4 regions of the Aeromonas sp. 25-AL00135 genome follow, and region 3 is predicted to be linked to each of the others. Evidence: riboswitches for the same ligand, from Rfam matches in the RefSeq annotation. Region 3 holds a riboswitch; each other region holds the start of a gene.
The links. Region 3 has a riboswitch for cyclic di-GMP ahead of ACW5XC_RS18255 (immunoglobulin-like domain-containing protein). Riboswitches for the same ligand answer to the same signal wherever they lie in the genome.

Region 1: it holds a riboswitch for cyclic di-GMP, as region 3 does, so the genes downstream of both, gbpA (N-acetylglucosamine-binding protein GbpA) here and ACW5XC_RS18255 (immunoglobulin-like domain-containing protein) in region 3, are expected to answer to the same signal.
Region 2: it holds a riboswitch for cyclic di-GMP, as region 3 does, so the genes downstream of both, ACW5XC_RS00010 (glycosyl hydrolase family 18 protein) here and ACW5XC_RS18255 (immunoglobulin-like domain-containing protein) in region 3, are expected to answer to the same signal.
Region 4: it holds a riboswitch for cyclic di-GMP, as region 3 does, so the genes downstream of both, ACW5XC_RS19660 (glycosyl hydrolase family 18 protein) here and ACW5XC_RS18255 (immunoglobulin-like domain-containing protein) in region 3, are expected to answer to the same signal.

What each region holds. Positions count from the first base shown of each region.
Region 1 covers NZ_JBSTYQ010000010.1:11,814-17,087, reverse strand. Annotated here, with positions in the region: gene ACW5XC_RS10885 (M3 family metallopeptidase) at 1-440, opposite strand, end outside; gene ACW5XC_RS10880 (methyl-accepting chemotaxis protein) at 717-2,399, shown strand; cyclic di-GMP riboswitch class I at 2,664-2,749, shown strand; gene gbpA (N-acetylglucosamine-binding protein GbpA) at 2,815-4,236, shown strand; gene cbl (HTH-type transcriptional regulator Cbl) at 4,295-5,242, opposite strand.
Region 2 covers NZ_JBSTYQ010000001.1:478-5,751, forward strand. Annotated here, with positions in the region: gene ACW5XC_RS00005 (ExeM/NucH family extracellular endonuclease) at 1-1,921, opposite strand, end outside; cyclic di-GMP riboswitch class I at 2,215-2,297, shown strand; gene ACW5XC_RS00010 (glycosyl hydrolase family 18 protein) at 2,413-5,274, shown strand, end outside.
Region 3 covers NZ_JBSTYQ010000022.1:55,914-61,187, forward strand. Annotated here, with positions in the region: gene prlC (oligopeptidase A) at 1-933, opposite strand, end outside; cyclic di-GMP riboswitch class I at 1,371-1,456, shown strand; gene ACW5XC_RS18255 (immunoglobulin-like domain-containing protein) at 1,507-3,696, shown strand; gene ACW5XC_RS18260 (hypothetical protein) at 3,865-5,274, shown strand, end outside.
Region 4 covers NZ_JBSTYQ010000029.1:9,961-15,234, reverse strand. Annotated here, with positions in the region: gene ACW5XC_RS19660 (glycosyl hydrolase family 18 protein) at 1-1,575, opposite strand, end outside; cyclic di-GMP riboswitch class I at 1,678-1,765, opposite strand; gene ACW5XC_RS19655 (hybrid sensor histidine kinase/response regulator) at 2,000-5,274, opposite strand, start outside.

The sequences.
Region 1 (5,274 bases), on a different contig from region 3:
CGCACCGCCTCGTTCGGGCTGGCGGCAAGGGAGGTACTCGCGGCGGGCAGGCTGCCTGCGACCTGCTGGCCCTGCTCATCCAGCAGGGTCAGTTTCAGCCCCTTGCGGCGGGCGAACAGCGCCGCCTCGGCAGCCACCAACTCATCCATCAGGGCGGATGCGGCGGGATCTTCAATCACATTGCACTCGAAGAAGGCGATCCAGCCTTGCAGACCGCGCTTGAGATCATCCTCGTCGGCCTGCGCCAACATCTCCCGCAATTCGGGCAGACGGGCCGGATTGGCACAAAAGGCCTTGTAGGCCTGCTCGGCCGCGGTGAAACCGGCCTGATCGTCGCTGGTGCCCATATAGGTGGACCAGAAGAGATCCTCCTTGCGCCTGTGCACCTGCAGGTAGTCGGCGTTGAGCTGGTTGAAGTAATTCCTGGCAATGGAACTCATAAATTCCCTCTTGTTATGGGGTCACCCGCAGCGGGGCCCACTCCTTTTTTTAGTGAAATGCCAAATGATTCACACTCTTTGGCAAAAATTGCGCAGGGATGCGCATCAACACGCTACCAAAAAGTGGGGGTTGCTGTCTGCTGACTATACTGATGTTAAAACGCTCATTTGAGAAAGGTCGGCAAGAGACTGAAAGTAAATGAGTTGTTAACTCTTACGAACTGGCTGCCGCGGTACAGAGCCACATAAAATCAACAGGGAAATGAGGGTTTAGTCATGTTCAAGCTCGGTGATATTACCGTGAGCCGCAAATTGATTTTGCTGCTCGCACTGGCGTTTGTCGGTTTTGTCTCGCTGCTACTTATCTCGGCCAACGCGCTCCAGCGCAATCTGATGAGCGAGCGAGAGGCGCGGCTCAATGCGGTTCTGGAACAGGCCATGAGCCAGATCCAGTTTCTGGCCAGCACCCTGCCAGCAGAGCAGGCCCAGCAGGAGGCGCGCAAGCTGCTGACCAACACCCGCTTTGATGGCAACAACTATTTATTCGTCATCGACGAGAACCGCACCATGGTGGTTCACCCTATCCGTCCCGAACTGGTCGGCCAGAAGATGGGTGAAGGGGGCGCCGCTACCGCCGGGCAGTTCTGGTATCAGATGGTGGATATCGCCAAAGGGGGCAAACAGGGCACCCTGCAATATATCTGGACAGGCCCATCGGGTGAAACCGCCGACAAGCTCTCCATGGTATCCGGCTATCAGCCCTGGGGCTGGATCCTCGGTTCCGGCATGCTGCTGCAGGATATTCAGCAGACCATCTGGGCCCAGTACATGAAGATGGGGACCGCCACCGCCATCGTGATCCTGCTGATGGGGTTGCTGGGCTGGCGCATCACCCACTCCATCGTCTCCCCCCTCAGTCAGATCAACCACGCCATGCAACGGGTCGCCAAGGGGGATCTGGTGGTGAGCATCCCGGTACAGGGCAAGGATGAGCTGGGAGTGGTCGCCCGCTGCACCAACCAGAGTCTCGATGCCATCCGTCACGCCCTGCTGGAAGCCAGTCAGGGGGCTCGCAACGTGGCGGATGCCGCCCTGCGCATCGCCGCCTCTGCCGAGCAGACCAATCAGGCGGTGACCAGCCAGCGGGATCAGCTGGCCCAGCTCGCTACCGCCATGAACGAGATGAGCGCCACCATCTCCGATGTGGCCGGACACGCCGAAAATACCGCGCGGGATACCCAGGAAGCGACCGGAGAAGCCGGGCTCGGCAACCGCGACGTTCACGCCAGCGTGCACGGCATCAAGGCGCTGGCTACCGAGGTGGAGCAGGCCACCCAGCAGGTCAACCAGCTCAAGGAGGGGGTGATGCAGATCAGCGAAGTGACCGCTGTCATCAGCGCCATTTCGGAGCAGACCAACCTGCTGGCCCTCAACGCCGCCATCGAGGCAGCCCGTGCCGGTGAGCAGGGCCGCGGCTTTGCCGTGGTGGCCGACGAGGTGCGCCAGCTGGCCAGCCGCACTCGCCAATCCACCGAAGAGATCCAGAGTACCATTGCCCAGCTGCAGCAACGGGCCGTCACCGCAGCCAATGCCATGGACACCAGCCGCAAACTGGCGGAGAGCAGCGTCAACCAGTCCCAGCAGGCGGGGCAGGATCTCACCCTGATCGTCAACCACATCCAGCATGTGAGCGACATGGCGACCCAGATCGCCACCGCCGCCGAGCAGCAGAGCATGGTGGCCGAGGATATGAACCGCAACGTCAGCGGCATCAACGACTCGGCGCTGGAGATGTCCCAGTCCGCCTCGCAACTGGCGCAGGAGAGCGAGCTGCTGGCCGGTCTCTCCCGCAGCCTGGATGAGCGGCTTGCGGTGTTCAAACTGGGCAAGGAGTCCTCCACTGCGCCAATGATGGCTCCCATATCTCCCCCGTCAGGCGAGCAGCGCGCCCGTCATTGATGACGTCAATCCTTGTCGCCTTGTCACCCGACCTGCCAGCCAAGCTGGCAGGTTTTATTACGCCAACAACACGCAATCAGCATGCATCTTATCGGCATATTCAACGTTAATCGGTGCCATTCACAGATAAGAGAGCAATTTAAAAACAGTCACTTAGAATGATTTGCGCGCCATTGGATGATGCGTTTAAACATTCAACTTCAAATAACGAATCAATGCAGTGCACAATGGTGATGGCCGAACATTTGGCCCATCACTAATCATCTAGTCATTTGGCAAACTGACCGAAAGGTCGGGACGCAAAGCCTCCGGTCTACAGACGTTTTGTCCAGGATAGCGGGGTTGCCACACGCAAGTGTGTATCGGGGAATCCCCAGGCCAACTGACTGCCCACATCTGTCGAACAGAGGAATGTATGGCAGCAAAAATCCAACTCAATCACATCGCAGCGGTGCTGGCTCTGCTGGCCAGCGGCAGCGCCCTGGCCCACGGCTACATCAGCCAGCCCGAGAGCCGCAACTACCTGTGCAAAACCGGTGGCAACAGCCAGTGTGGCGGCGTGCAGTGGGAGCCCCAGAGCGTGGAGGGGCCATCAGGTTTCCCGCAAACCGGCCCGCAGGATGGACAAATCGCCTCGGCGGGCAGCCCGCGCTGGAGCGAGCTGAACATCCAGACCAGCGACCGCTGGACCAAACGTGAAGTACAGCCCGGTCCCTTCGCTATCAGCTGGACATTCACCGCAAACCACGTCACCCGCAACTGGCGCTACTACCTCACCAAGCAGGACTGGAACCCCAACCAGCCGCTCACCCGCGCCTCGTTCGACCTGACCCCCTTCTGCGTCATCGACGGCAACATGGTGCAGCCGCCCAAGCAGGTGACCCATAACTGTATCCTGCCGGAGCGCACCGGTTATCAAGTGATCCTCGGCGTGTGGGAAGTGGGCGACACCAGCAACAGTTTCTACAACATCATCGATGCCAAGTTCAAAGATGGTAGCCAGCCGCCGCTGGAGTGGAGCCAGGCAGGCACCATCTACCCCTCCATCGACCTCGCGGTGGGTGACAAGGCGATGACCCGGGTATTCGATGCCAACGGCGAGCGCCCCGATCTGCAGACCGTACTGACCATCACCACCGCCGAGCAGGGCCAGAAGAACAGCTGGGCTCATGCCCTCGCCAGCAAGATCAACGCCGAACAGAGCCTGATCCGCGCCGGTCAGCAAGGAGCCGATGGCCAGTTCAATCCGATCTACGGCATGAACCCCGTCTATCTGCATCGAGACAGCAAACTGGATCGAGTCGAGATTGACCTGCAACAGCAGCAACCGCCGGTGGTGGACAGTATCAGCGTCAGCGGTCTGGCCAGCGACTATGTGCTGGACAACGGCAAGGCAACCCTCGATTTCACCGTCACCGCACAGGGCGATCTGGCCGTCACCAGCACCCTCTATGACCACGGCGGCGTCGCCAAGGGTGAAAGCAGTGCAGATATCAAAGACAGCAGCCACACCTTCACCATGGCGCTGGAAGGACTCAAGGCAGGTCACCACCAGCTGGTGATCAAGGCCACTCCGAAAGCGGGCGGCGAGACCATCCAGCAGACCATGGATCTGATGTTCAAGGAGCAGAGCAGCGGCGAATATGACTTCGTCTTCCCGAACAACATCAAGTCCTACACCGCCGGTACCAAGGTGCAGCAGCCGAAAAATGGCAAGGTCTATCAGTGCAAGCCCTTCCCCTACAGCGGCTACTGCGTGCAGTGGGCCACCACCGCCACCCAGTTCGAGCCGGGCATCGGCTCCCACTGGCAAATGGCGTGGGATGAAGTGAAGTAACTCGCCACCGGATAGCAAAAGGGGAGCCATTGGCTCCCCTTCTGTCATCTCTTCCGATTCAAATCTGGAAGTCGAGGGCGGGCTCGCTGCCCATGGCGCGGGCCTGAATATCCGCCAGCGCCAGCTCGGGGTTGCAGAGCTGGATAAACTGCCAGGCAAAGTTGTGCTGGAACTGCCCCTGCTTGAGGCCAATCCAGGCGGTGTGGGGGGCAAACAGATGGCTGCCATCGAGCTGCACCAGCCCCTGATCGCGCTGGGTGTCGAACGCCATGTCGGCCAGTATGCCGACCCCCATCTCCAGCTCGACATAGGTCTTGATGACATCGGAGTCCTGCGCCGTCAGCAGGATCTGCGGCTCGATGCCAGCCGCAGCAAAGGCTTCATCCACCCGCACCCGCCCGGTCAACCCGGCTTGATAGGTGACGATAGGCCAGTTGGCCAGCGCCGCCAGCGTCAGATCCCGCTCGCCTGCCAGCGGATGTTGCTCGGGCACCACGATGTTGTGGTGCCAGCGGTAGTAGGGGAATGCCACCACCCCTTCGCTCTTGTCGAGCTGCTCGCTGCTGATGCCGATATCCACCTCGCCGGTCTGCACCAGCCGCACTATCTCCTCCGGGCTGCCCTGACGCAGCTCCAACTGTACCAGCGGGAACTGCTCGCGAAACGCCTTCACCACCCGCGGCAGGGCATAGCGGGCCTGAGTATGGGTGGTCGCCACCAGTAAACGTCCCGAGTCGCGGTTGGCGAAGGTGCTGGCCAGTTTGCGGATGTTGTTGGCGTCATTGAGAATGCGCTCGGCAATCACCAGCAGCTCCTTGCCAGGCTCGGTCATACCGAGCAGCCGCTTGCCGTAGCGTATAAATAGTTCGATACCGAGCTCCTCTTCCAGCTCGCGGATATGGCGACTCACCCCGGATTGCGAGGTAAAAAGGGCGTTGGCCACCTCGGTCAGGTTGTAATCCCGCCGCGCTGCCTCCCGGATAATGCGTAACTGCTGAAAATTCACCTTGTCGCCTCCTGCGAAGAGTGGGCGACACA
Region 2 (5,274 bases), on a different contig from region 3:
CGTAGTCCAGGGTGCCCAGCTCCCCGTCGTAGCTGTAGGAGATGGCTTTCTCCTTGTTGAATTTGACGTTGAGATCGATCAGGCCGTAGCTGCGAGTCACTTCGCGACCGAGCTGTTCATAGGACTGCTCACCGATAAAAGTGTGGGAGGCCGATACGATCTTCCGCTCGCTGGTGGCCGGGTTGTAGTCGGTCAGTACCCGGATTGGATCTTCCTTGGCGTAGGAGTTGAAGTCGCCAACCAGCAGCACCTGGCCCGGCAGTTTGCTGACCGCTTCACCCAGCACCTTGGCCGCGCTCACGCGGAACTCGGTACACTTGCCCTGCAGGTCGGCCGGTTCTGTCTTGCCATCGCCATTTTCGTAGCAGCCTGACCCCTTGGATTTGAGGTGGTTGACCACCAGCGTCAGCGGCTCCTTGCTCTTGGCGAGGGTGAAGGTCTGAACCAGAGAATCGCGCTGACCAGCTGTCTTGGCTACACCACCAGTGGTGTAGCGCTGCTCCGGCAGCTTGATGACGCTGGCATCTCCGCTGGGGGTGAGCAGGGCAGGGCGGTAGATCATCGCCACCATGATGGCGTCGCCGCCGAAGAACTTGCCATCGGTAAGTGCAGTGACCGGCAGACGCACATAGGCGTAGTGTTTGCTCGCATCCTTCTGCTGTTCGTTGAGGCGGGTCACCAGATTGTGGAGGGCCGAGTTATCCTCGAAGCCGTTGTTCTCCATCTCCATCAGGCCGAGCAGATCGGCATCCATTGCGGTAATGGCATTGACGATCTTGGTGCGCTGCTTCTCGAACTCGGGCTGGCTCTTGGCTCCCCGGTTGCAACCTTTGGCGTTGTCGGCATCCGCCTGATCCTTGCACAGGATATTGAGTGCACCGCCAATGCTGGAGTGGCTGGTGAAGTAGTTGAGCACGTTGAAGCTGCCGATCCGCAGATCGCTGCCAGCGAGGCGAGCCGGCGCGTCTTGACGATCCTCTTCAGGGCTGCGCAGCAGAGCACCGGCAGTCAGGGTGACATTGCTCGGTACTACCAGACGGAAGGCATCTTTGTTATAGACGATTACCCCCTCCAGCCCGGTCAGTTGATCACCGATGCGCAGATATCCCTGATCGGCATCCCAGCTCGGGAACCAGGGCAGTACGCCATCCGGTACTTTGTTGTTATCGGACTCTACCACCAGACGGTTGCTGCCATTTTTGGTGGCCAGTGCGACAGCGTCCGCACTGTTGGCAACATGAAGTTGGGTCGGTTTGATCAGCGGGGTTTTGTGGGCCAACTCTACGTTGTTGCGATAGACCTTGTAGTCGAAGCCGTAGTTGCGGGTCAGGTGCAGGTCACTGCTGCTGTCAAGACGTACCCGCATCCCTTCGTGGCGATTGAGCGCTTGCGCCAGCGTCTCCCCTTCATTGACCTGCAGTACGCTGGTCGGCACATTCAGCCCTTGTGCGGTGACTTGCAAGTGGGCTTTTTTGGTGGCCTTGTCGACTAACGGGGTCAGCTGGGTGCCGCCGTAAAATTCTTGCACCTGTGCTTCCAGACAGACTTCGCTCCCCGGTTTGACGTCTTTATATTTGGTCGCGAAGTCCTTGTCGTTCAGATAGACAAAGATGCCATCAGAGGTGGCCGCATTGCCATCGCCCACCGGGTCGGTCAGATAGAAACCCTTGGTCAGGCTTTGGCCCAGCGTCGTCACGATACCGCGAACGTTGAAGGTGCCCGTGCTGATTTTACCGGTCACATTGCCGTTCTTGTCGGTCACGGTCTGGGTGGCCAGCGCGCTGGCGGAGCCTGTGCCCTGAATGGTCGGGATGGGGGTGAGTTGAGCCGGATCGGACGGGCAGACAAATGCCGCATGGGCGCCTGAGGATGCAAGTGCCAGCCCCACGGCCAGCGACAGCAGGGTACGAGTACCTTTCATAGGTGTTCCTTTTTTATTTTTGCCAGTGATTCCATAGCCTTGGCTCGTTGACCAAGGGCGCGCATTGTCACATTTCTGGCATGTCATACCAGTGAGCCAACGCACATTAAATGAATCTGGGAAGGTGTGGGAAAGCGTTTTTATGATCCCAATAACGATATGATTTTTTTGATAATTCAATCAATTTTAACCCTGTGATCATGACGCTTTCGTGGCAGGGGATAATTCTCTTTGAGAATAAAGATTGAGGGGATCTTGTCGCCTTCCTATACTGGGTTCGTTCCTCACGGAACCCAGGTAAAGGGCAAACCGGCAGTGATGCCGGGGCGCAATGCTTCCGGTCTCGATCGTGGATCCAGATAGCGGGGTTTCCCTGGGTGAGGGGTGGTTTTTGTGGCAGGTCCATTGCCAGTTGTCTGCGCCCATCATGCAGGTTGCGATTGTTCTTTGCCTTGGTGACCAAGCCAAGACAAAACAAGGAAGATAACAATATGCAACAGCTTTTCAGACCCAGCAGGCTTGCCATGCTGGTCGCCCTTGCGGCTGCGCCCGCCTGGGCTCAGGCCGCTTATCCCGCCTATAAATCCGGTACTGCCTACAAGGCTGGCGATATCGTCAGCAACGTCGGTGCCCTCTACGAGTGCAAAGAATTTCCCTATTCAGGCTGGTGCGGGGCATCCCCCTATCACTATGAGCCGGGGGTAGGTGTGGTTTGGGCAGATGCCTGGAAGCCCTATGGTGGCGAGGTGCCCCCTCCTGCACTCGGCGTAGCCGTCAGCTCGCCAGCTGCTGGTGCCAGTTTCAACGAAGGAGCCAGCGTGGCGCTGGCGGTGAGCCTGAGCGGCCCGGTAACGGCCTTGGCCCGGGTGGAATATCTTGTCGACGGCAAGCTGGTTGCCACGGCAAGCGCCTCGCCCTGGAGTGCCAGCTGGAGCGCCGCCGGAGTGGGGGGGCATACCCTCAAAGCTCGCGCGCTGGATAAAGATGGCAAGGTGCTGAGCGAAGCGGATTCGAGCTTCAACGTCGCCGCCGTGGTGGCGCCAGAGGCGCCCAAGGCGAGCATCAGCAGCCCGGCCAATGGCGCCAAGGTGACGCTGGGTCGCAGTGTGGCGGTGAGTGGCAACGTTACCGATGCCAACAACGATGTGGCCAAAGTCGAGCTCTATGTCGACGGCAAGAAGGTGGGCGAAGATACCACTGCCCCCTGGCAGGTGAACTGGACACCGGATGCCAAAGGCAGTGCTGCCCTCAAGCTGGTGGCCACTGACAAGACCAACCTGAGCGGCGAGTCGGCGGCGGTGACCGTCAATGTCGAGGAGGCCGCGCTGCCGCCCACCGGTGGCAACCTCTCTTGTGACATTCGCCAGATCTATCGCCCGGATGGTTACGAGTGCATGGGGGATGACCATGCCCGCCGGGTCATCGGCTACTTCACCTCCTGGCGCACCGGCAAGAACGGCCTGCCCGCCTATCTGGTGAGCGACATCCCCTGGAACAAGATCACCCACATCAACTACGCCTTCGCGGCGGTGGATGAGCAGAGCCACACCATCAAGGTGGACGATGCAGCCACCAAGATGACCTGGGATGGCGTGCCGGGTGCCGAGATGGATCCTGAATTCGCCTACAAGGGCCACTTCAACCTGCTGTCGAAGTACAAGAAGCAGTATCCGGACGTGAAGACCCTCATCTCGGTCGGGGGCTGGGCCGATACCCGCGGTTTCTACACTGCCACTACCAAGGGTGACTGCTCGGTCAATACTGCCGGTATCAACACCCTGGCTGACTCGGCGGTGAGCTTTATCCGCCAGTACGGTTTTGACGGGGTCGATATCGACTACGAATACCCCACCTCGATGAAGGATGCGGGCAATCCCAACGACTTCCCGCTCTCCAACCAGTGCCGGGCCAAGCTGTTTGCCAACTACGAGGTGCTGATGAAGACCTTGCGGGCGCGGCTCGACAACGCCGGTAACGAAGATGGCCGCAAGTATATGCTGACCATCGCCTCACCGGCCTCGGCCTATCTGCTGCGCGGGATGGAGAACTTCCAGGTCACCCGGTACCTCGACTACGTCAACCTGATGACCTATGACTTCCACGGTGCCTGGAACCACTTTGTCGGTCACAACGCGGCCCTGTTCGACAACAATGCCGACCCCGAGCTCTCCCACTGGGGCGTCTATACCCAGACCCAGTTTGGCGGTATCGGTTACCTCAACGCGGCCTGGTCTGCCCACTACTTCCGCGGTGCGCTGGCGGCTGGCAAGATCAACGTTGGCGTGCCCTATTACACCCGCGGTTGGCAGGGGGTGAGCGGTGGCAGTCATGGGTTGGGTGGCAAGGCAGCCCTGCCGAGCCAGAACGAGTGCCAGCCGGGCACAGGTGGCAGTACCATTCCGTGCGGTAACGGGGCGGTCGGCATCGACAACATCTGGCATGATCTGGACAAGAACGGCAAAGAGATCGGCGGTGGCGCCGTGCCCATGTGGCATGCCAAAAACCTGGAGCATGCAGCCAGCCTCGGCATCACCACGCTGCCGAGTTATGGCACTGCCTGGGGTCTGGATCCCAACAATCCGGCTCACGTGATGCAGGGCAAGTATGTGCGTTACTACGATGACAAGGCACACGCGCCCTGGTTGTGGAATGAAGAGAAGAAGGTGTTCCTCTCAACCGAAGATGAAGAGTCCATGGGCCACAAGCTCGACTACATCATCAAGCGCGGTCTGGGTGGCGTGATGTTCTGGGAGATGGCGGGTGATTACGCCTTCGATCCGGCCAAGAACGAGTACGGCATGGGCAGTACCCTGACCACCCTGGCTTATGAGAAGTTTGCCAAGGCAACTCCGTACAACACCAAGCAAAACGATCTGGCCGCGCCGAGCGCCCAGCTCGATATCCAGGTCAGCCTCTCCGGCTTCAAGGAAGGGGACTCCAACTACCCGATCAACCCGAAACTCAAGCTGATCAACAAGTCGACCCAGACCATTCCGGGCGGCGCGCGCATCGAGTTTCTGGTACCCACCTCCACCTCTGACACCATCACGGATCAGAGTGGCATGGGGCTGAAAGTGGTGGAGAGCGGTGGCAACGACAACTCGGAAGGCATTGCCAACGAGAAGGACTTCCACAAGGTCGCCATGAACCTGCCGGGCTGGCAGACTCTGGCGCCAGGGGCCGAGATTGAAGTCGCCATGACCTACTACCTGCCCGCCGCTGGCGTGCCAAGCGGCATGCGCATCATCAGCGGCAGCCAGACCATTGGTCTCAAGGCCGAGTTCCCGACCCTGCCGGAGGCCGTGCTGGGCTCGGGTGGCGGCGAGAACCCGGGTACCAGCTGCAGCAGCCAG
Region 3 (5,274 bases):
GGCCTTGCCTTGTGGCAGGGATTTGGCCGCCAGGTCGGTGAGGAAGCTCACCACCTGTTCGGTCTTGTCCGCCATCTTGGTGGCCAGGGAGAGCTCGGCATAGTTGGCAAAGCCCAGCAGCTGGGCCAGTTCGCGGCGCAGGGTGAGCAGCTCGCTCATGATGGCGGAGTTGTCCCACTTGCCCGCATTGGGGCCCTGATCGGAGGCACGAGTGGTGAAGGCTTCGTACATCTCGGCGCGCAGCTCGCGGTTGTCGGCATACATCATCACCGGCAGGTAAGAGGGGATATCCAGGGTGAACAACCACCCCTCTTTGCCCTTGAGCTCGGCCATCTGGCGGGCAGCGGCACGCACGCTGTCGGGCAGACCAGCCAGTTCGGCTTCATCAGCCACCAGCTTGTGCCAGCCCTGGGTCGCATCCAGCACGTTGTTGCTGAAGCGGGAGGCCAGCTCGGAGAGGCGGGCCTGAATTTCGCCGTAACGCTGCTGCGCCTCGGCAGGCAGACCGATGCCAGAGAGGCGGAAGTCACGCAGGGTATTCTGGATCTCCTTGCGCTGGGCGCCGCTCAGCAGCGGGAAATCATCGCTCTGGGAGAGGGCCAGATAGGCCTGATAGAGCCCTTCATGCTGACCAACATAGGTCTGGAATTCGGAGAGCAGCGGCAGGCAGGCGTCATGGGCCTCGCGCAGCGCTTCGCTATTGAGTACGGAGTTGAGGTGGCTGACCGGTGACCAGATCCGTGACAGGCGGTCATTTACCTCTTCCAGCGGGGCAATCAGGCTATCCCAGGTATGGGGATCACGCTGGGCCAGCACATCGCTGATCTTCTGCTTGCAATCAGCAATCGCCTGAATCACGGCAGGCTGAACCTGCTCCGGCTTGATCTGGCTGAAAGGGGGCAGCGAATCCATTGTCAGCAAAGGGTTATTCATCCCGGTTACCTCTTGTTTGGTCTTGAACAGACCGCTTTAGCAGCTCTGTATGGCTTTCTAACATGTGGCCAAGCCACGCAATAATCAAGCGGGAATCCGCCGCAACCCTGTACTTTTCCAGCCATTGCGACCCGGATCTCTGCCGTTGCTGCAGTTTTGCCATCAACAGCCAGTAACAGAATGAATCTGTGGGCCTTTTTTGGCTCTTACCGCTACTTTCAAGGGGCAAAAAGTCGCCATTTACCGGCGCCACAGCTGCCAGCCAAGTACCGTCATGCTCAATCATGGAAACGAACAAAATGTGGTGGATGTAACAAATTATCAATATTTTTCAGTTAATTAGAATCAAAACCAACTATTGATTAATTTATTTTCAAGCATCTATCATAGGCAACCTGCCATGCAGGTCACTTGATTCTCTGTGCTGCACAGAAATCGGATGAAAAAGGCAAAGTGACCCGAAAGGGCGCGACGCAAAGCCACCGGTCTAAGGGAAAACACCTATGACAGCGGGGCTGCCCCCGGGGACGTCCGGTCACAACCGACGCCCCATTTGCACCGTACGGAGAGACGATGAACAAACTCAAATTATCCCTGCTTGGCTGCCTGCTCGGCATGGGCGCCCCCATGGCATATGCCGCCAGTGCCGGTCAGGCGATGGTCAACCCCCAGTCCGGCGTAGTGGTTGGCTACTGGCACAACTGGTGTGACGGCTCGGGCTACAAGGGCGGTATCGCCCCCTGCGTCAAGCTCGATCAGGTCAACCCGCAATACAACGTGGTCGATGTCTCCTTCATGAAGGTCTATGGCAGCGATCCCATCCCCACCTTCAAGCTCGACTCGGCCATCGGCATGAGCGAAAGCCAGTTTATCGAGCAGATCGCCGAGCTGAACCGTCAGGGCCGTGCCGTGCTGCTGGCGCTGGGCGGTGCCGATGCGCACATCGAGCTGCGCAAGGGTCAGGAGCAGGCCTTTGCCGACGAGATCATCCGTCTGGTGGAGACCTATGGCTTCGACGGACTGGATATCGACCTGGAACAGGCCGCCATCACTGCCGCCGACAACCAGACCGTGATCCCGGCGGCTCTGCGTCTGGTCAAGGATCACTACCGCGCCCAGGGGAAAAACTTCCTCATCACCATGGCGCCGGAGTTCCCCTATCTGACCCAGACTGGCGCCTACATCCCCTATATCCGCAATCTGGAAGGGTACTACGACTGGATCAACCCTCAGTTCTACAACCAGGGTGGCGACGGTATCTACATCGATGGCATCGGCTGGATTGCCCAGAACAACGATGCCCTGAAAGAAGAGTTCATCTACTACATGGCGGATTCGCTGAGCAACGGTACCCGCGGCTTCTACAAGATCCCCCATGACAAGCTGGTGTTCGGCATTCCGACCAACATCGACGCCGCCGCCACCGGCTATGTGCAGGATCCGCAGAAGCTCTACAACGCCTTCAACCGCCTGAAGAGCGAGGGACAACCGCTGCGTGGCGTGATGACCTGGTCCATCAACTGGGACATGGGCCGCAACGCCGCCGGTCAGTCCTACAACGAATCCTTCATAAAGAGCTACGGCCCCTTCATCCACGATCAGGAGATCACGCCGCCGGTCGACAACGGCAAGCCGGTGTTTAGCGGCCTGAGCGATACCCGCATCAAGCAGGGTACCGCCTTTGATCCGCTGGCAGGTGTCAGCGCCAACGACAAGGAAGATGGCGACCTGACTGGCCAGATCCAGGTGGAAGGCTCGGTAGACAGCCAGCGCATCGGCCTCTACCCCCTCACCTACAAGGTGAGCGATCGCGACAACAACGTCACCGAGCAGGTACGCACCATCGAGGTCTACAGCATGAAGCCGGTGTTCAGCGGTGTCACCGACACCACGCTGGAACTGGGTACCGCTTTCGATCCGATGACCGGCGTCAGCGCCCATGATGAAGAAGATGGCGACCTGACCGCCCAAATCAAAGTCAGCGGCAACGTCGACAGCAGCAAGGTCGGCCGCTACACCCTCACCTATCAGGTGAGCGACAGCGCCGGTCAGCAGGTAACCCAGCAGCGCAACGTGACCGTCAGGGAGCAGGGCGCCGTCTGTGAAAACAGCTGGGATGCCAAGAAGGTCTACGTGGGCGGCGATATCGTCAGCCACAACGGCAAGAACTGGCTGGCAGGCTGGTGGACCCAGAACGAAGAGCCGGGCACCACGGGTGACTGGGGCGTCTGGCGCGTACAGGGTGACAGCGACTGCGGCGGCACAACGCCACCCGCCGAAGGCAGCAGCGACTTCACCGTCAGCGCCATGGCGAGCGAGTACACCATAGTCAACGGTCAGGTCAGCATCCGTTTCAACGTGACCACCGCCAACCCGGTACAGATCACCGCAACTCTTGAGCAGAGCGGCCGCAGCCACGGCACCACCAGCAGCCAGGTGAACGGCACCAGCACCCTGGTGCTGCAGGGCAGCAATGTGACCGATGGCAGCTACGAAGTGGTCATCACCGGTCTGGCTGACGGCCAGCAGCCGGTGGTGCAGCGCTTCCAAGTTGCGCTGACCGAAGAGAGCAGCGGCGGTAGCGAAGGCGACTACCCGGCCTACGCCCCCAACACCAGCTATCAGGCCGGTGATCGGGTCAGCAATGCCGGTGGCAACTACGAGTGCAAACCCTGGCCCTACAGCGGCTGGTGTGGCGGCTCGACCAGCCACTATGCACCGGGTACCGGCAGCGCCTGGAGCGATGCCTGGATCAAGCTCTGACCTTGCCCCAACCACTAACGGGGGCTGACAGGCCCCCGCCCATATCCTGCCCGTCGGCCACGCTGCCGATGGGCAGGATGCACTGACCCGGACGGGTTAGCCCCTCTCTTTTACATGCTTGCCAACCACCAAAAAACGTCCAACAACAACCAAGATAAGGAAATCACCATGCCAAGAACCACCAAGCTTGCCACCCTGCTCGGTCTGCTGCTGTCGGCCCATGTCGTGGCCGATGAGCGCGAACAAGCCTATTTCAAACAAACCTATCAGGAGCACTACGAGCAGATGACGGCGCGCCTCGCCGCGCTGCATCAGAGTGCGGCTGACGAGCAGAACGTGATCATCAAGGATGGCAAGCGCCACCTTGCCATCAACGGCCTGCTCTACCCGCTGACAGCGGACAACCACATCCTGTTCGATCTGCCCAAACCCCACTTTTTCGACGAAACAGCCATTCGTAACGTCTTTGATTTCTTCGATGAGGAGTGGGAGCTGACCTGGTACGACGGTGGGGTCGTAGCCGTCAACAAACGCTTTGGCAACTATGACTACGGCAACGGCTGTCTGCTGGAGTACTTCCCCCACGGCCAGATCCAGAATGGCGAACGCACCCGGGTGGTGATGGAGACCAGCTCCTGCAGCGTCAACTCGTTTGCCACCTCGTTGCAATATCTGGACAAAGGCGAGGAGCTGACGGCCGATCAGCTGGGGCTGGACGCCAACCTAATCACGGCGGTCGAGCGCTATCAGGATCGGCTCTATGTCAGCCAGAACGGCAATCCGGGCCATGTGGCCATTATCGATATCCCGAGCCGCCAGCAGATTGGCGAGATCCGCGGCACCGAAACCGGCAGTGCCGCGGCCTACAACCAGGTCAGTGAACTGTTTGTCCGGAACAACCTGCTCTACGTGGTCTCGCGCTACTCGCACCGGGTCGATATCTTCGATCTGGCCGATGAACATCGCCATGTCACCACCCTGGGAACCGGTCGAGATTCCGGCAGCAACAGCCTGCACCGCACCCAGGCCGTCTTTGCCAATCAGGATTACGTGCTGGTGGCCGATGCGCTGAGCGAGATCAAGGTCTACCGCCAGCAGGATGTGACGCCGGAGAACAGCCTCAAGACCCCCATTGCCGGTCGGCTCGCCTTTGAAGGAAAATACAGCCACCGTCTGGTGCAACTCCATCAGGTGGGTGACTATCTCCTGGCCCATACAGCCGGCAAAAACTACTACATCTATGACTTGCGCAAACTGGCTGATGCCATCGCCAGCAACACCCCGCTGGCGCCTGAGCAGGTGATCGCCGACAGCAATCTGCAAAAAATCGACATGGATGGCGATCGGCTGGTGGTGAACTTCAAGGACCGCATCGAGTGGCATGATGTCGATACCCTGATCGCCAACGACTTTCAGTTCAAGCACCCGACCTTTACTGTTCGGGAGATCAACCAGCAGCCTGTGGCTGCGCTGAAAGATCTCCAGCTGGCGGGCTCGGAGCTTGTCACCGCCAACGAGCGCGGCCTGGGTTTCAACCAGCTGCTGAGCAAGGAGATCAGCTTCACGGCCGACGAGCAG
Region 4 (5,274 bases), on a different contig from region 3:
CTGCCCCTTGGCCTTGACCGAGCGATCGTTGTCATAGGTGATGAGATCGCCGGTCGACGCCTTGAACAGGTAGGGAGCCTCGGCCACCTCGTCGTAGCTCTTCTCCCAGCCACTGCCCATGCGGTTGTTGACGATGTCGCGGTAATCCACCACCCCGTCCTCCCAGGTGCCTTTCACCTTGCCGGTCGCCTTGCCGGTGAAGGGGTTGTTGCCCTGATAACCGCTCACGCCAGTCCAGCCACGGCCATACATGGCGGCACCAACCACCAGCTTGCCCGGCTCAACCCCCTGCGCCAGCAGCTGATTGACCGCCTTGTCGGTGGTGTACTTGGTATCGGGATCCCAGCTCGCCGCATAAAGGTTGGTCTGGTGGCCCAGCTCGGTGTTGCTCCAGGCACCGTTGTAGTCGTAGGTCATCATGAAGATGTGGTCCATGTAGGGCTGGGCCGCCTTGTAGTCCACATCCTGGATCTTGTCGCCCCCCGCCCCGATGGCCGAGGTGAGCTCATACTGGCGACCGGTCTCGGCCTCCAGCTCGTCGAGCATGGCCCGCAGCTCCTTCATCAGGGCCACATAGGTGGCACCATCACTCGGGCTGCCCAGTTTCGGGTTGGCGCCCTGTCCGCCCGGGTACTCCCAGTCGATATCCACACCGTCGAAGAACTTCCAGGTCTGCAGGAACTCTTTCACCGAGCCGACAAACACATCGCGCTTGGTTTTATCACCGAGGAAGTAGAAGGGGTCGGAGAGGGTCCAGCCGCCGACCGAGGGGAGGATCTTGAGATTCGGATAGGCCTGCTTGAGCGCCATCAGGGCGCCAAAGTTGCCCTTGTAGGGCTCGTCATGAGCAGTGAGGTTGCCTTGCGGCATCTGGATGGCGGCCCATGGATCGTGCATCGCCACCTTGAAGTCGGCGCGACCGGCACACGCCCGCTGCAGCGCCTGGAAGCTCCCTTCGATCTCCTTGAGGCTGTCGTTGAGGCCATCCCCGCCGCAGATGGGGGTGAAACCATAGAGGATATGGGTCAGGTTCTGGGCCGGGATCTTGTCCACCGTAAACTTGCGGCCATAGACTCCCCACTCCACATAGTAAGTCCCCACCACCTTGCCGGACTTGTTGGCGTAGGGCTTGTTGTTCTCCTGCAGCGGCGCCTTGAGTGGCGCCAGATGGCTGCCGTCGGTATCGGCAACCACGATCTCCTTGGCATCAGAGAGGGTACAGCCATCGGCGTTGCACAGCGCCACCTGCATCTGGTAGCGCCCCCCTTTCTTCACCTTGAATTTGGCGCTGCCCGCTGCGGCCGAGGGGCCGGACCACACCTCCTGACCATTTAGCAGTACCTTGGCACTCTGGCCCAGATCGCCGCTCCAGAGGTTCCAGTTCACCTCCACATCGGCGGCATCCTTTACCCTGACCAGATTGTTGTAGGCAGTGGCCGCCTGATCGACTTCAACGATGGAAAACTTGGTGGGACCCCATCCGATGGTGGGCTTGCCGGGCGCCGCAGCATAAGCGGACGAGGCGCAGCACAGACCGACCGCAAGGGCCAGCATGGTAGGCTTTGGACTTAGCATTTTTATATTTCCCTATTTCGTTATGTTGGCAACGAAAAGGGCTACGCCCTGACAGGTAACGCAGACGGCAGTGCGGCCTCTTGGCAAAGGTGCACAACAACCTGTGGTGGCCCCGCTATCTCAAGTACGGCTCATCCCTGGACCGGAAGCTTTGCGTCCCGATCTTGCGATCGGTTTGCCCTTCGGTTACTTCATTTGCGATGCAAAAAATCGCATCCCGACTATAGAGTGAGCCAATCCGGTCTGCCACTGTCGGCGTTCACCGACAGTGGCAAGCCAAAAGAGTAACTGGCAGCCATTACGCAGGAAGATGAAGAGATCTTCGCCAATAAACCTCTGTTTTCGGCATTCATCCATGACCACGGGTCACAGGATCATTGCGCGGTTTTGTGAGCCGGTTCACGGCTAGCCGCCCCGGCTGCGGCTAGCGCATCAGCAGGCTGTTCATCAGGGCCCGCAGTTTGAGTGGTTTGACCGGCTTGCTGATGTAGCCATACCCCCGCTCGCGGATCTGCGCCTGCAACTCGCTCTTGCGATCGGCACTGATGATGATGCCTCCCAGCTCGTCGCCACACACCCGCTGCAGGGCAGCGAGCGCCTCCAACCCGGTCTTGCCGTCGTCGAGGTGGTAGTCAGAGAGCACCAGTCTCGGCACAAACCCTTGTGCCACCAGCTCCTCGGCTTCGGCCAGATCGACGGCACAGCGCACCTCGCAGCCCCAACGGCCAAGCAGGGTGCTCATGGCGGTCAGAATGTCCCGCTCGTTGTCGATACAGAGCACGGCTACACCTTCCAGCTGGCTGTCACGCACCACCGGCGCCGCCAGCTGATGGGCCGTGACCGGCCGGGTCGCCAGATTGAGGGTCACCGCAAAGACCGATCCCTTGCCCGGCCAACTCTGCAAAGTGAGCTGATGACCGAGCACCAGCGAGATGCCACGGGCGATGGCGAGCCCCAGACCCAGCCCCTGCTCCTTGGCGGTGCGGGAGTGATCGAGGCGGGAGAACTCGTCAAAAATAGCCTCCTGCTTGTCCTGCGGGATGCCGGGGCCGTTGTCCCATACCTCGATGCGGATCTTGTCCCCCATCCGGCGGCAACCAAGTAGCACCCGGCCGCCCGGGTTGTAGCGAAACGCATTGGTCAGGAAGTTCTGCAGCACCCGGCGCAGCAGGCGCACATCGCTGTGCACCGCCAGCTTGCTCTCCACCACCGAGAAGTGGATCCCCCCCGCCTGCGCCAGCACCCCGAACTCCGCCTTCAGGTTGTCGAACAGCTCGTGCAGGGCGAAGTCGAGTTTCTTGGCTTTGAACTTGCCCGCCTCAAGGCGCGAGATATCGAGCAGATCGCTGATGAGATCCTCGGTCGCCCCCAGCGCATCGTCGATATGACGGGCGATGCGGGCAGGCTCCTCTTCTGCCGGCAGCATCTCCAGCAGGGAGGAGGTAAACAGCTTGGCCGCGTTGAGGGGCTGGGTCAGATCGTGGCTGACCGCCGCCAGAAAACGGCTCTTGGATTGATTGGCCCGCTCCACCTGCTGGTTGACCAGCAGCAGCTGGCGGTTGAGTTCGGAGAGCTCGCGGGTACGCTCGGCGACCCGCGCCTCCAGATGCTCGTTGGCTTCACGCAGCACCCGTTCGGCATCACGAAACGGCGTGATGTCGGTAAAGGTCATGACGAAACCACCGGCCGGCATGGGATTGCCCTGCATCTCGATCACCCGCCCGTCCGGACGCTCCCGCGCCGAGATATGGGCAATGCCGCGCTTCATAAAGGCGACCCGCCGCGCCACATGATCCTCGATATCACCGGGACCACAGAGCCCCTGCTGGGCGTTGTAGCGAATGATCTCCTCGATGGGGCGCCCTGCCTGAATAAGCCCCGGCGGATAGTGGAACAGCTCGATGTAGCGGCGGTTCCAGGCCACCAGCCGAAGCTCCCTGTCCACCACCGAGATCCCCTGCCCGATATGCTCGATCGCCCCCTGCAGCAGGCCGCGGTTGAAGCGAAACACGTCGGAGGCCTCATCGACTATGGTGGCGATCTCCTCGAGCTGCATGTTGCGCCCCTGCAGGGCAGAGGCGAGCACCAGCCGCGCCGACGAAGTGCCAAACACCCCCGCCAGCAGCCGCTCAGTGTGGGCAATCAGCTCGGCCGAGGCCTGCATCTGTGGCGCCAGGGTGCCGCCCCGCTCACCGGCGAAACGACCAAAGGCGCGTTTGACCCGGCTTGAACCGACAAAGCGGGCCGCCAGCATCTCCAGCTCCTTGACCGAGACCCGCGCCTGATAGAGGGCAGCGGTATCGCGACTCGGCTTGCCGACAAAGTTGGCCGCCTGCAGCCGCTCGCTCACCGCAGGGCGCGACAGCAGCGAGCCCGCCACATAACCGAGCAGGTTGAATAGCAGGCTCAGGAAGATACACCAGGCTCCGAGACTCAGCTCGCGAAATGCGGGCCAGTCCGGCGGCGCCAGCAGTTCGGCCAGCGGAGAACCGGCCAACAGCCCGCTCTCCACCAGCAGGGTGACGAACCAGAGGCTCACCCCGAGGCTCAACCCAAGATAGACCCCCTTGCGATTGCCGTGACGCCAGTAGAGACCGAGCAGCAGGGCCGGCGCAAACTGGGCCACCGCGCCAAAGGAGAGGTAACCGATGCGCGACAAGCTGGTGAGATCGCCGAGCCAGAGGTAGAGCCCCCAGGCCGCCAGCAAGATCAGCAGGATGGCGCCACGGCGCACCTGCAACAGCAGCCGTACCAGCCGCTCGTCACGGCCCTGCCGCCAGAAGCGGCGCAGCAGCACCGGCAGCACCAGATCATTGCTCACCATGATCGCCAGTGCGATGGTGCAGACGATCACCATACCGGTAGCCGCCGAGGTGCCACCGAGAAACGCCAGCATCGCCATGCCATCGAAACCGAGAGCCATCGGCAGACTGATCACATAGGTGTCGGAGGCCATATCGGCACCCACCCACTGCTTGCCCGCCAGCGCCAGCGGCCAGATAAAGAGCCCCATCACGAACAGGTATAGCGGGAAGATCCAGCGCGCCCAGTGCAGATCCTGCCCCTGATTGTTCTCCACCACAGTCACATGAAACTGGCGCGGCAGGCAGATGACGGCGCACATCGCCAACACCGTATAGATGGCAAGCTCCAGCAGGTTACCGGGGCTCACCGCCACCACCTGCGCAAAGAAGTCGCGGGTCACCTGTTCGTGAGCTTCGCCCGGTTTGCTCAGGATCAGCCAGAGGGCGAAGCCCCCCACCGCGATAAAGGCCAGCAATTTGACCACCGACTCGAAAGCAATGGCCACCACCATCCCCTTGTGGTGCTCGGTGGCATCGAGATGGCGGGTGCCGAACAGGATGCTGAACAGCGCCAACAGCAGAGTGACCCCGAGCGCCAGCTCGCTGGTATTGCTGGTCGGGCTGATGCCGCCGCTGTTGACCATCAGCAGATCCAGCCCGGTGACGATGGCTTTAAGCTGCAACACCAGATAAGGGAGGATCCCCATGATGGCGATGAGGGCGATCACCATGGCGAGCCGCTGGGATTTGCCGTAACGGGCGGCGATAAAGTCGGCGATGGAGGTGATGTGCTCGCGTTTGGCCACCAGAATGAGGCGGGCCAGCAGCCGCCAGCCAAACAGAAAGACCAGCATGGGGCCAAGATAGATGGGCACCGGCGACCAGGGGGATTCAC